Regions from separate parts of the Paenibacillus marchantiae genome, predicted to be linked through region 2. Evidence: riboswitches for the same ligand, from Rfam matches in the RefSeq annotation. Region 2 holds a riboswitch; the other holds the start of a gene.
The links. A riboswitch is a leader RNA that binds a small molecule or an ion and turns the genes downstream of it on or off. The one in region 2 is predicted to bind cobalamin.
Positions count from the first base shown of each region.

Region 1: it holds a riboswitch for cobalamin, as region 2 does, so the genes downstream of both, PTQ21_RS12620 (ABC transporter substrate-binding protein) here and metE (5-methyltetrahydropteroyltriglutamate--homocysteine S-methyltransferase) in region 2, are expected to answer to the same signal.

Region 1 covers NZ_CP118270.1:2,763,610-2,769,774, forward strand. Annotated here, with positions in the region: gene cobD (threonine-phosphate decarboxylase CobD) at 198-1,346, shown strand; gene PTQ21_RS12605 (adenosylcobinamide amidohydrolase) at 1,327-2,145, shown strand; gene cbiB (adenosylcobinamide-phosphate synthase CbiB) at 2,190-3,170, shown strand; gene PTQ21_RS12615 (histidine phosphatase family protein) at 3,161-3,808, shown strand; cobalamin riboswitch at 3,975-4,111, shown strand; gene PTQ21_RS12620 (ABC transporter substrate-binding protein) at 4,313-5,311, shown strand; gene PTQ21_RS12625 (FecCD family ABC transporter permease) at 5,308-6,165, shown strand, end outside.
Region 2 covers NZ_CP118270.1:651,152-657,316, forward strand. Annotated here, with positions in the region: gene PTQ21_RS03035 (anaerobic ribonucleoside triphosphate reductase) at 1-156, shown strand, start outside; gene nrdG (anaerobic ribonucleoside-triphosphate reductase activating protein) at 153-662, shown strand; cobalamin riboswitch at 919-1,116, shown strand; gene metE (5-methyltetrahydropteroyltriglutamate--homocysteine S-methyltransferase) at 1,336-3,684, shown strand; gene PTQ21_RS03050 (methyl-accepting chemotaxis protein) at 4,049-4,888, shown strand; gene PTQ21_RS03055 (glycoside hydrolase family 3 C-terminal domain-containing protein) at 5,021-6,165, opposite strand, start outside.

The DNA of each region.
Region 1 (6,165 bases), 2.1 Mb from region 2:
TAATGTATGTGAGGGATGCATATCCCTTATGTAGTGATGCTTTACGGAATCGAAATTCCTTCTCTATTGTAAACGAATTGTCGAAAGGACACAAAGAAATTGAAGCCGCAAAGGGCTTGAATAGCCAAATCAGGATTGACCCCTGCCTGCCACCACATCCATAATAAAAAGGACATGCAGAAAGGATGACGGACAGGATGACCGGTTTAATTGAAGTTTTCGGACATGGCGGTGATGTGGAGACGGCCGCGGCACGTTTTGGAGGGAATCCTGCGGATTTCCTCGATTTTAGCGCAAACATAAATCCTTTGGGTCCACCTCGGGAAGTACTGGAGGCTCTGGAGCAAGGATTACATATGGTACTTCGTTACCCCGATCCGGGCCATCGGGCGTTCAAAATGTTGCTTAGTGACCGACTGGGTTTAACCCCGGATCACATATCTGTGGGCAATGGGGCGGCGGAAAGTATGGCTCTAATCTTACTTGGACTCGCGCCTCGTAGAGTAGGTACGGTAGAGCCCGGCTTTTCAGAGTACAGTGCATTATCCAGACAATTTGGAGCAGAAGTCCACCATGTTCAAGGACGGGAAGAGCTGGACTGGCGAGCAGAACCGGAAGATATTGAGAAGCTGATGGAGCGGGTGGACCTGCTTTTCCTTGGACAGCCCAACAACCCCAATGGGGTACAGTATCCGGTGGACGATCTGCAACGGCTTGCTCGTAAAGCAGAGACAACAGGCACAATATTGGTTGTCGATGAGGCATTTATCGATTTTATTGCTGAATCACAGCGGCAATCGCTTGCACCCAGCTTGAAAGAGTATCCGCAAGTGATCATCATTCGTTCGATGACCAAGTTTTATGCGATTCCAGGCCTGCGTCTGGGTTATGCAATGGGGCGTCCCGAACTGATTCGTGCCATGACAGAGAAACAGGTCACCTGGAGTGTGAACGGGCTGGCACTGATCGCAGGTGAAGCCTGTTTACGCAGCGGGGATAATTTTGAACAGGAGACATTAGCACTGGTGTCACACGAGCGGGAGAGATTAACGGAGGGTCTGGAGGCTTTGGGATGTAAGGTGACGCGAGGGGAAGCGAACTTTATATTGGCAGCCCTGCCAGAGCCGTGGACAGCGACGTCCATCCAGGCTGCCCTCGGTGAACGCGGTATACTGATCCGAAGCTGCGCAATGTATCCCGGACTTGGGGAACGACATGTACGTTTTGCGGTCAAGGACGCGGAGGCTAACGGACGTTTGCTGGAAACGATAGGAAATGTAATTACGTCTAATCCGACAACCGGATTAGAGGCAGGGGGACAAAGCGATGGCACTGCCATTCTATAATTATTATTCCCATGTACAAAAGGACCAAAATGAATACAGATCTTCTGTGTGGCCGGGATTATTCGTCTCTGCACATGAACGGCATATTAAAGCGTCCAGCCCCTCTGTTGTAACAGCACTATCCAGTGCCGTGTATGGGGGCGGCATGATTGAACTGGATCGTATATTCAACATCTATGTCGACAAACATTATCGCTGTGACGATCCACCACGTGATATTGCTGATCTGTTGAGTGAATGGCAGGAGCAGCAGGATCAATGTGCCGGTCTTCTGACTGCCGTTCGATTGGAGCACACAGCGATCCAGGAATACGAAAGTGATGAGTTCGGATTACTTTGCTGCACTACAGCAGGGGTATCCAATGCTGCACGGGCGGGTTCTGCAAGAACCGTGTTTGATGCTGCGGGGAATGAGATGAGCAATGGGACGGTGTCCCAGAAAATTGGGAAGGTTTCGGCATCAACCTATACTCCCGGTACGATCAATATCATGTTGTGGATGAATGGGCGTATGACTGCTGGAGCGATGGTGAATGCCATTCAGACTGCGGTAGAGGCGAAGGCCGCTGCGTTAGCTGATTTCGGTGTGGCCGATTCAGAGAATGCTCTAACCGCAACCGGAACAACAACGGATGCCATCGTACTCGCGGTAAGCCTGGCTGAAGTAAATAAACCGCTTATAAGTTATGCCGGGACGGCTACGGTCATGGGTGCAGCGATCGGCAGGCTGGTGTATGACACGATAATGGAAAGCCTGAAAGCCGCGCAGGAGTGGAAAGAGAGGAATAACAAGCAATGACATCTCTGCTGATTCAATGGGCTTCTTGGCCGATCTGGGCGGGAATGGCTGGAGCCTGGATTATTGTAGGAGCATACATATTGGATCGCTGCATCGGAGATCCACGCTGGATTCCTCATCCGGTGATTGGTATGGGAAAGGCCATCTCTGAACTGGAGCGGGCGATAAGATCGCGGGCGGACTCGAACCAGGCTCTCAAAAGAGCGGGCGTATTATTTCCCCTTTTGATTGCAGGCGGTTCTTTTGCACTGACTTGGGGATTGATCTATGTGCTGGGTCTTATTCATCCCGCTGTTGCGGTTGTGGCAGAAGTGGTGTTAATCGCAACCACCATTGCCTCGAAAGGTTTGAAGGATGCAGGTATGGAAGTTTACCGCCATCTGAGTCAACAAGATTGGCCTGCGGCGAGACGTTCACTGGGTATGATTGTAGGACGTGATACGGCTCATCTGGATGAACCGGAGGTTGTGCGTGGGACGGTAGAGACTGTGGCGGAGAATATCGTGGATGCCATCGTCTCTCCACTGTTCTATGCCCTGATTGGTGGTGCACCACTTGCCATGGCCTATCGAGCGGTGAATACACTGGATTCGATGGTAGGTTATAAAAATGAAAAATATCTGCATCTCGGTTGGGCGTCTGCCCGTCTAGATGATTGGGCCAACTGGATTCCCGCGCGGCTTACCGCCTTACTGTTAATTATGGGAGCCTGGTTCATGAAGTTGGATGCCAGAGGGGCAGCACGCATGGTGTCCCGGGATGCACGACTGCACCCAAGCCCGAATAGCGGTTTCCCCGAGTCGGCGGTGGCCGGAGCGCTGGGCATAAGACTTGGCGGGCATAACGTATATCACGGCGTGGCTTCATTTCGCGCATATATGGGCGAGCCTACTAGACGGATGGAAGCAGAAGATATTGTACGAACAACACGGCTTATGTTCTGGTCGGCAGGTTCTTTTGTTTTATTATGTTGGTTGGTCACCTTCGGGATATGGTCTGCTGGAGGTGCACTGTTATGGAGATAGAAGCTGGACATGGTGGCATGCAAAGCCGCGATATTATGTTGATACGTCATGGTACAACGGCGTGGAACTTGGAAAAAAGGTATCTTGGGCATACTGACATCGGACTGTTGCCTGAGGCAAAGCAGGAGCTATCTTCGCTGCGTGAGCAGTGTAGCGATATCACATGCGACGCCTTGTATTGCAGTGATATGCTGCGTTGTCAGCAGACACTTTCACACATTGCATCGTCCCAAATGGGACAGGCCAAGCTTGATGCCCGACTAAGGGAGATCGACTTTGGTCAGTGGGAGGGGTTGACCTACGATCAGCTCAAGGACAATTCGCAGTACCGAGACTGGATCGATGCGCCGCATGAGGTAACGCCACCGAGTGGCGAGCCTTGGACAGCATTTGCAGCGCGGATTGATTCATTTATGGAAGAGTGTCTGATGTCCTTTTCACCAATACTGCACTCTCGCAGCATAAACGTGCCAAAAGTAGCCGTGATTACGCATGGCGGTGTTATTCGTTATATTGTGTCACGTCTCATTCCGAATCAAGATTTCTGGGATACGCAGGTAGTACCAGGACAAGCGATAAAGATCCGGCTGGCTGGCGATGGGGATAGCTGGGTTGGAACCAGATTGACTTTTCCGTAAATCGGGTTGTAAGGATGTACAATATAACCTATAATCACAACAGAAGTGTGACTTAGCAAGTGCATCATCGGATGGAGGCTCAACAAGCCCTGCCAACGATGCAGGATGCTCACTTGAATGGTTAAACAATATTAGCGACCATGGGTCCCGAGTGCATGCAGTAATGTTTCATGCTTTTATATAAGGCGATGAACGGCAAACGGGTGAAATAGGGAAGCCGGTGTAAATCCGGCACGGTCCCGCCACTGTAAATCAGGATGAATTCCTGTAAGTCAGGTTACCTGCCCTGGACGTATAAACCGGTGTTCCTTCGAGGAAAGGACAGCGTTTCGGGCAGTTCTCTGTGCATATACAGCGCCAAGCTGATCATGCGCAGATCGCCACATGCGAGACGTCATCCCTGATCCTGACCCAAGGATTAGGGATTTTATTTTTTCGGAACACAAATTCAAGCGGAAATTGGGACAGGAGCACTACTCACTAGAATGGATAGAGAAGGGGAGAATGAACACAATGAATTTCAAGACATGGAAAGGCGTAGCGTCACTGCTGAGCGCAGCGATGCTGGCACTGACGTTGGCCGGATGTGGTACAACAACAAACGAGGGTACAGGAACCTCGCAACCTGCACAGGAGCAATCCCAGGAACAGGCTAAAACAGATCTCAAAACTCAATATCCACTCACGGTTACAGATGCTACGGGTGAATCATTTACCTTTGACAAAGCACCAGCCAAAATCGTATCCGTATCTCCGGCTGAAACGGAATCCCTGTTCGCACTCGGATTGGACGAGCAGATCGTAGGGGTATCCGACTATGACGATTATCCGGAAGCAGCAACAAAGAAACCAAAAATGGGCGGCATAACAAAGCCTAATGAAGAGTCGATCATTGCAGCTGAAGCTGACATCGTATTTACAGGTATCTCGATGAGCAAAGAGTCGGTGAAGAAACTGCGCGATCTGGGCATTACCATTTTCAAAACAGATCCTAAATCAGTGGATGATGTGATGAACAACATTGAAACATTTGGTAAAATCACGGATCATCAGGAAAAAGCACAGGAGATCACCACCCAGATGAAACAGGATGTGGCTGATGTAACTGAAGCTGTGAAGGCAGTTAAACCGGAAGAGAAGAAAAAAGTGTACGTTGAGTTCTCCCCAGGCTGGACTGTGGGTAAAGGCGAATTCATGGATGAATTGATTACATTGGCCGGAGGAAACAACGTAGCATCCGACTTGACTGGCTGGAACCAGATTAATGAAGAGAACATTATTGCCTCTAATCCAGACGTCATTCTGTATGCGAACGATGTAGTGGAAGATAACAAAACATTGGATCAAATCATCAAAGCACGCAGCGGATGGGATCAAATCACGGCTGTGAAAAACGATGCAGTCATCGGTCTGGATGCCAACCTGTTGAGCCGTCCGGGACCACGGGTAACACAAGGTCTGAAAGAAGTAGCCAAAGCGATCTACCCTGATCTGTTCAAATGAGTAAAAAGCTGGCAGTGTACGGAACGGCCGGAATTGTGCTGCTTGTGTTAACCGTGCTCATCTGCACGGGCATCGGTTCGGTTGCCCTGCCTGTCCGGGACATTGCGGGCATCTTGCTTCATCGCATCCCCTGGCTGGGCGACTGGATTGTTCCTGACTGGAATACAGCAGCAGAACAGATTATATGGAAGGTCAGATTCCCACGTGTACTGCTTGCCGTGCTTGTAGGTGCATCGCTGGCGATTGCCGGAACTGGATTCCAGGGGGTTCTTCGTAACCCTCTGGCTGATCCGTTTACCCTGGGCGTATCGTCCGGTGCATCGGTAGGTGCGGCTTTTCTGATTTTTTTCGGATTGCAGTATGCACTGATTGGGATCTGGACTCTGCCACTGGTCGCGTTTCTGACGGGAGTAGTTACATTGTGGTTTGTGCTGGCCCTCGCTCGTGAGGGACGCAAAATACCGACACACAGCCTCATTCTGGCTGGCGTGGTCATGCAAAGTTTTCTGGGAGCCGTAGTCTCCTTCCTGTCGACCATGTCGAAGCAGACAATCAATGAAATTATATACTGGACGATGGGAAGTCTGGCACTGCGTGGGTGGTCGTATACGGCCATCCTTTTCCCGTATTTTGTGCTGGGGCTGATTTTCCTCTGGAGCCGTGCGCGTTCGTTGAATGTGCTTGCCTTGGGGGAACGACAGGCTGCTCATATCGGGGTTAAGGTGGATGGATTGAAGCTGTCGGTGTTAGCTGTGGGTACGCTGCTTACGGCAGGCGCTGTCTCCGTATCGGGCGTGATTGGCTTCGTCGGATTGGTCATTCCGCATATTCTTCGGCTCATCGTCGGACCTGAT
Region 2 (6,165 bases):
GTTATTGGAGATGTATGTCCCGGATGTGAGGCTCATGAAAACCACGTGCATTTCCAGCGGCTGCGCCGGGTGACGGGATATCTGACCGGTGACTATAAAGTGCGCTTCAATGGGGCGAAGCAGGCCGAAGTGAGAGACCGGGTGAAACATCGGTGAATCTGTATGGTTACATTCCGGAATCGGTGAATGAGGGGCCTGGCCTGCGTGCCGTGTTGTTCATCAGCGGATGCCGTCATGCCTGTCCGGGCTGCTTTAGCCCCGGCTCATGGAACTTCCGTGCAGGCGAACCATTTACGGAGGAGCGGCAGCAGCAGATTTTGCATGAGGTAACCTCTCATCCCTTGCTGGAAGGGGTAACGTTATGCGGAGGTGATCCTTTTTTCTCTGCGGCAGAATGCGCATCCTGGGTTCGGCAGCTTCGGGCTGCACGACCTGATCTGACTGTATGGGCATACACGGGGTTTGTGTATGAGGAATTGATTACAGACCCGTCACGGGCGGAGTTATCCCAGCTATGCGACGTCATTATCGATGGGCCTTATATCGCAGCTGAACGTGATGTGTCTCTTCCTTTTCGTGGCAGTCGTAATCAGCGCATCGTTAATGTGGGTGCAACAATGGCAGGCCGGACAATCGTTACCATGCAGTTAGATGCATGGTAACGATTTTTTTATTTGAGGGGGATCAAGCACAGCGTGGGCGATGATATGGTTCATTTTAAGGAGTCAAATCTGCCAATATATCTAGGATTCATAGAGCAATATTTTATTTCCGATCGGATTAATGATATATGTTGCAAGCCCTTAGGTTATCGTCTATGATTGGTAGCATAAGAGCAAGTATACGACGATTGCATCATGATACAATCTATCATCTATGCTTGGTCGCCAATTTCATAGCCAGAGATGTGTACGCACATTTCTGCACACGGAAACAGGTGCCTACCGCGCTACATGCGTGGTCAGGCTTAAAAGGGAAGCACGGTGTAAATCCGTCGCGGTCCCGCCACTGTATACGGGGAGTCTGTGCATATAATCCACTGGTGTAACCACCGGGAAGGAATGCATATGACCATGATCCGCAAGCCAGGAGACCTGCCTGTTTCGACAGCATCGCATGACCTACGGAAGATAGGAAGGTGTTAGAGCAACCGCTACAACTACTTATAGCAGGTGTTCTTTCCCATTCTATCTTTGTGCACAGTCGTCATTCATGATGCCTGTTTCTCGGGGTATGGAATCGGAAGGAATGCCTTTTTTTGATGCTTTCAAAAGAAACACACCACAATAGCTTCAACTTGATGAGTTACCTATTATAAATGAGGAGGAATTTTACATGTCGCAATCACAGCAACAACAGCCACAAGTACTGACAGGCAACCTTGGTTACCCCCGTATCGGTGCGGGACGCGAATGGAAAAAAGCACTGGAGTCCTTCTGGGCTGGCCGAATCGATGAATCTACGCTTCATCAGGAGCTGACCACACTTCGGTTGCAGGATCTGAAGAAACAGCAGGCACAGCAGCTCGATCTGATTCCTGTGGGCGACTTCTCCTACTATGATCATATTCTTGACGTATCGGCGATGTTTGGCGTCGTTCCTGAGCGCTTTAACCATGCAGGCGGACCGGTATCCGTTTCTACTTATTACGCCATGGCCCGGGGTAATGATCAGGCAACAGCCTGTGAGATGACCAAGTGGCTGAACACCAACTATCACTACATCGTTCCTGAGATTAATAATGATACTGCATTTGCATTGCTTGAAAATAAACCCCTTGCCGCCTATCGCGAAGCGAAGCAAGAGCTTGGGCTGGAAGGTAAACCGGTCGTAGTCGGTCCGTACTCGTATGTACGTTTCGCCAAAGGCTATGACGCGGAACGCTTCGCAGAGATCGTCACACGCCTCGTTCCCGTATACGCCCAGCTTCTGTCTGAGCTTCAAGCAGAAGGCGTACAGTGGGTACAGATCGACGAGCCTGCTCTGACGCTGGCTGTCTCTTCCGAAGATGAAGCCTTGCTGCAACAGGTGTATGCTGCCTTGGCACAAGCTGCACCGGAATTGAAGCTGCTGCTTCAAACGTACTTCGAATCGGTGGAAGCTTATCCGGTCGTGACAGCACTGCCTGTTGCCGGAATCGGCCTGGACCTGGTCCACGGCTATGAAGGCAACCTCGCCAGCCTGCGGGAGCATGGCTTCCCGCAGGATAAATGGTTGGGCGCCGGTGTCATCGACGGGCGCAACATCTGGCGTGCCGATCTCGCAGAGACGGCGAAGCTGCTGGAGCAGGTGGCTGAATTCGCAGTCGAAGGCAAGCTAATCATTCAGCCTTCCTGCAGCCTGTTGCATGTACCGGTTACTGCCGCTCAGGAGAGCGCGCTTGATCCGGTACTGCGCAATGCCCTGGCCTTTGCCGACGAGAAGCTGGAGGAAATAGCGACGCTCGGCACGTTGTTGTCCGGCGGTGCAAAGCAGGCGGACCAAGCAGCGGCTTTGGCTGAAGCCAGCCGCCGCGCCCAGGCAAGCACCGAAGCGGTGCGCCTGCTGAGCGAGTCCGAATCACGGACACGCCTGAGTGGTGCGCCTGCAGGGGTGCACGCTGACGAGCAGTTGCTCCGCAACGCGTCATTCCAGGAGCGACGCGAATTGCAGCAGCAAAAATGGTCGCTCCCGCTGCTGCCAACAACAACCATTGGCAGCTTCCCGCAAACAGCAGACGTGCGCAAAGCACGTGCACTCTTCCGTAAAGGGGAATGGAATGCGGAGCAATATGATGCCTATGTACGTGAACAGATCCAAGAATGGATTACTATCCAGGAGGAAATTGGTCTGGATGTGCTGGTACACGGTGAGTTCGAACGTACCGATATGGTCGAGTTTTTCGGTGAGAAGCTGACCGGATTCGCCTTCACCAAAAATGGCTGGGTACAGTCCTACGGCTCACGCTGCGTGAAGCCACCTGTAATCTACGGAGATGTACTGTTCAATGAACCGATGACGGTGAAAGAAACAGCCTATGCACAGACACTGACCAGCAAACCGGTGAAAGGCATGCTAACAGGTCCGGTAACGATCCTGAACTGGTCCTTTGTCCGCTCGGATATTCCACGCAGTGAAGTATCCTACCAGATTGCTCGCGCCATTCGCGACGAGGTTGAAGCGCTGGAGCAAGCAGGCATTGAGATGATTCAGGTCGATGAGCCAGCTCTGCGTGAAGGACTTCCGCTCAAACGGAGCAAATGGGATGAGTACCTGCAATGGGCCGTGGAATCCTTCCGTTTAGCTACCGCTACCGTAAAACCAACAACGCAGGTGCATACCCATATGTGCTACTGCGAGTTCGATGATATTATTGAAGCCATCAGCGACCTGGATGCAGATGTGATCTCGATCGAAACATCCCGTAGCCATGGGGAACTGGTAGGCAGCTTCGAGCAGAATACGTATGACAAAGGCATCGGACTCGGTGTATATGATATCCACAGTCCGCGTGTTCCAGGCAAGGACGAGATGTTGAATATGATTGAGCGTGCACTTCAAGTGCTGCCAGCAGATCTGTTCTGGGTAAACCCTGACTGCGGACTGAAAACACGTGGTAAAGCGGAAGTTGTAGATGCATTGAGCATCATGGTGGATGCTGCTCGTACAGCAAGAGAACGTGTAACCGCTGATTCCTCAATCTAAACAAAGCTTGAGAATGCAAATAAAAGCCTCCGAATTCCTTCGGAGGCTTTTTTCTTTTACTATCATTCTATTTGTTTATCTGTCTAATATCTTTTTACCTGACTTAATGAATCTCGAAATGGCTGACGCGTACTCCTGCGCCAGTTCAACGTGTCCTGCAAGTTACCGTCCGGTACACCCGGAACAACCATGCAGAAGCTAAAGGTATTTGAAACTGCAGCTAACTCTTCTAAAGAATCATATATTATCATTTCTCTCTATTTTATTCCTTATTGCATGACGATATATGATATAGGCAGTTATTAAATAACAATTTAAAACAATCGTTTATCAGATCAGAAAATTGAGGAGATGGACCTTTCCAATGGATATGATTCAATCACTAATCGCATGTATGCCCTTTTTTCGGGATACGATTCGCCAAGATGTAACCCTTTCCATTATTGACCGGGAGAAATTCCTGTATTTTTCCGCAGGAGAGTCGTTAAAACAACTGGAGTTCAAAGCAGGTGATCCACTGCTCGAGCCTAATCGTGATTTTGCCGATCTGAAAGGCGGTACGGACAAACAATTTGATCATTACCCGAAGGAGTTATTTGAAGTGCCGTTTGATGTCGCCTACCTTCCGATCAAAAATGAACAGGGCGAGGTCATCGCTATATTCAACCTGCTCTATAGTATGGATGATCAGGATCAGCTGCAGCAGCTCATGAATGCTACCGAAAACCTGACCAACCAGTTGATTGACAGCGTTCAGCACGTAGCTGCACATTCGGAGGAGCTGAGCGCCACCACCGAAGAAATTCGCAACAACTCCAAACAAGCTGTACAGAAATCAGGCAACGTGACTCAGGTCGCCAGCTTCATCCGTGAAATCTCGGAGCAAACGAATCTGCTCGGCCTGAATGCCGCCATCGAAGCTGCTCGTGTCGGTGAAGCAGGTGCAGGATTTGGCGTCGTCGCCAAGGAAATCCGCAAGCTGTCCGTAGATACAAAGGAAGCGACCACGCGTATTGAAGAGTCCCTCCTCTCCGTCCGCCAATCCATTCAGGGGATGGAGAATGAACTTGGGGAGATTACCGCGAGTTCTCAGGAGCAAGCGGAACTGGTTAACAATTTTATGAGCACGATTGAGCAGTTGAATGCAACGAACCAACAATTGAAACAATTTGTGCACAAACTGATTACATTTGACGGAAAGTAAAAAGGAAAAAGAAACTCCTAACCCACTCAACCAAATGCACAAACAAAATCCTCCGAATCTCTTCGGAGGATTTTTCATTTACTATCATTCCATTTTGGTCATGGTCATCTTGCTAATGTTATTCTATCCGACTTAATGAATCTCGAAATGGCTGACACGTACTCCTGCGGACAACATGAGGTATACATCCTGTTGACCTGATACACCTTTCAGGTCTGCCTTAACCGTGGACCACTGCTGTGCCTTACCCTGTGCCAGCTCCACGCGTCCTGCCAGTGTACCGTCAGGTGCGCCCAGTCGAATTTCCAATACCGCATCTGCCTGCTCTGATGATACACGAGCTTCAAGCGCTGCTGCATTGCTTCCCAGATCTGCATCCTTGAAGCCAATCCATCCTTGCTCACCAATCACACGGACAGAGGTTCCGCCTTCTTTGCTCTCATCCAGATCCACACCGAAGTATGCATCGTAATTTTCGGCGCGAGTAGCCACACCCAGATTACGTGAAGGAATAGTCTCCCCTTGTACCGTCAGGTCAGCAACAAGCTGAACATCAGCAGAAGATTTGCCCACCATAATGGAGTAGGTACCGCTTTCGACCACATAGCGATCACGGGTTACATCCCAGATCGCCAGTTCCTGAACTGGCAGTGTGAAGCTGACTTTCACTGTAGCCCCAGCTTCAATATGAAGACGACGGAAACCTTTTAACGTTTTGAGTGGACGTTTAACACGGGACTGCCCGGCACGCACATACAACTGCACAACCTCATCACTGGCGATCGTTCCTGTATTCGTCACATCCACATGCACAGTAATGGTCTCTTCGACTCCAGCTTGGGCCGGGTTCAGCTCCAAATTACTGTATTTAAACGATGCATACGTTAATCCATGTCCGAATGGATATAGTACATCACCTTCAAAATACTGATACGTACGTCCGGATTGAATGATATCGTAGTCTCTGATATCGGTCAGCTGATCTGCCGATTGCACCCACGTCATATTCAGGCGGCCTGCTGGTGCATAATCGCCATACAATACGTCAGCCACAGCGTTCCCCAACTCTTGTCCTGCATGGGATGTATACAATACAGCCGGAATGTTCTCCTGCACCCAGTTGGACGTGAACGGGTAACTTCCCACTATAACTACAACGGTATTTGGATTCGCTGCATAAACGGCTTCAACCAGACGCTGCTGGGATTCAGCCAGGTCCAGACTTGGGCGGTCGATCTCTTCTTTACCATTCACAAGTGGATTGTTGCCGACAAATA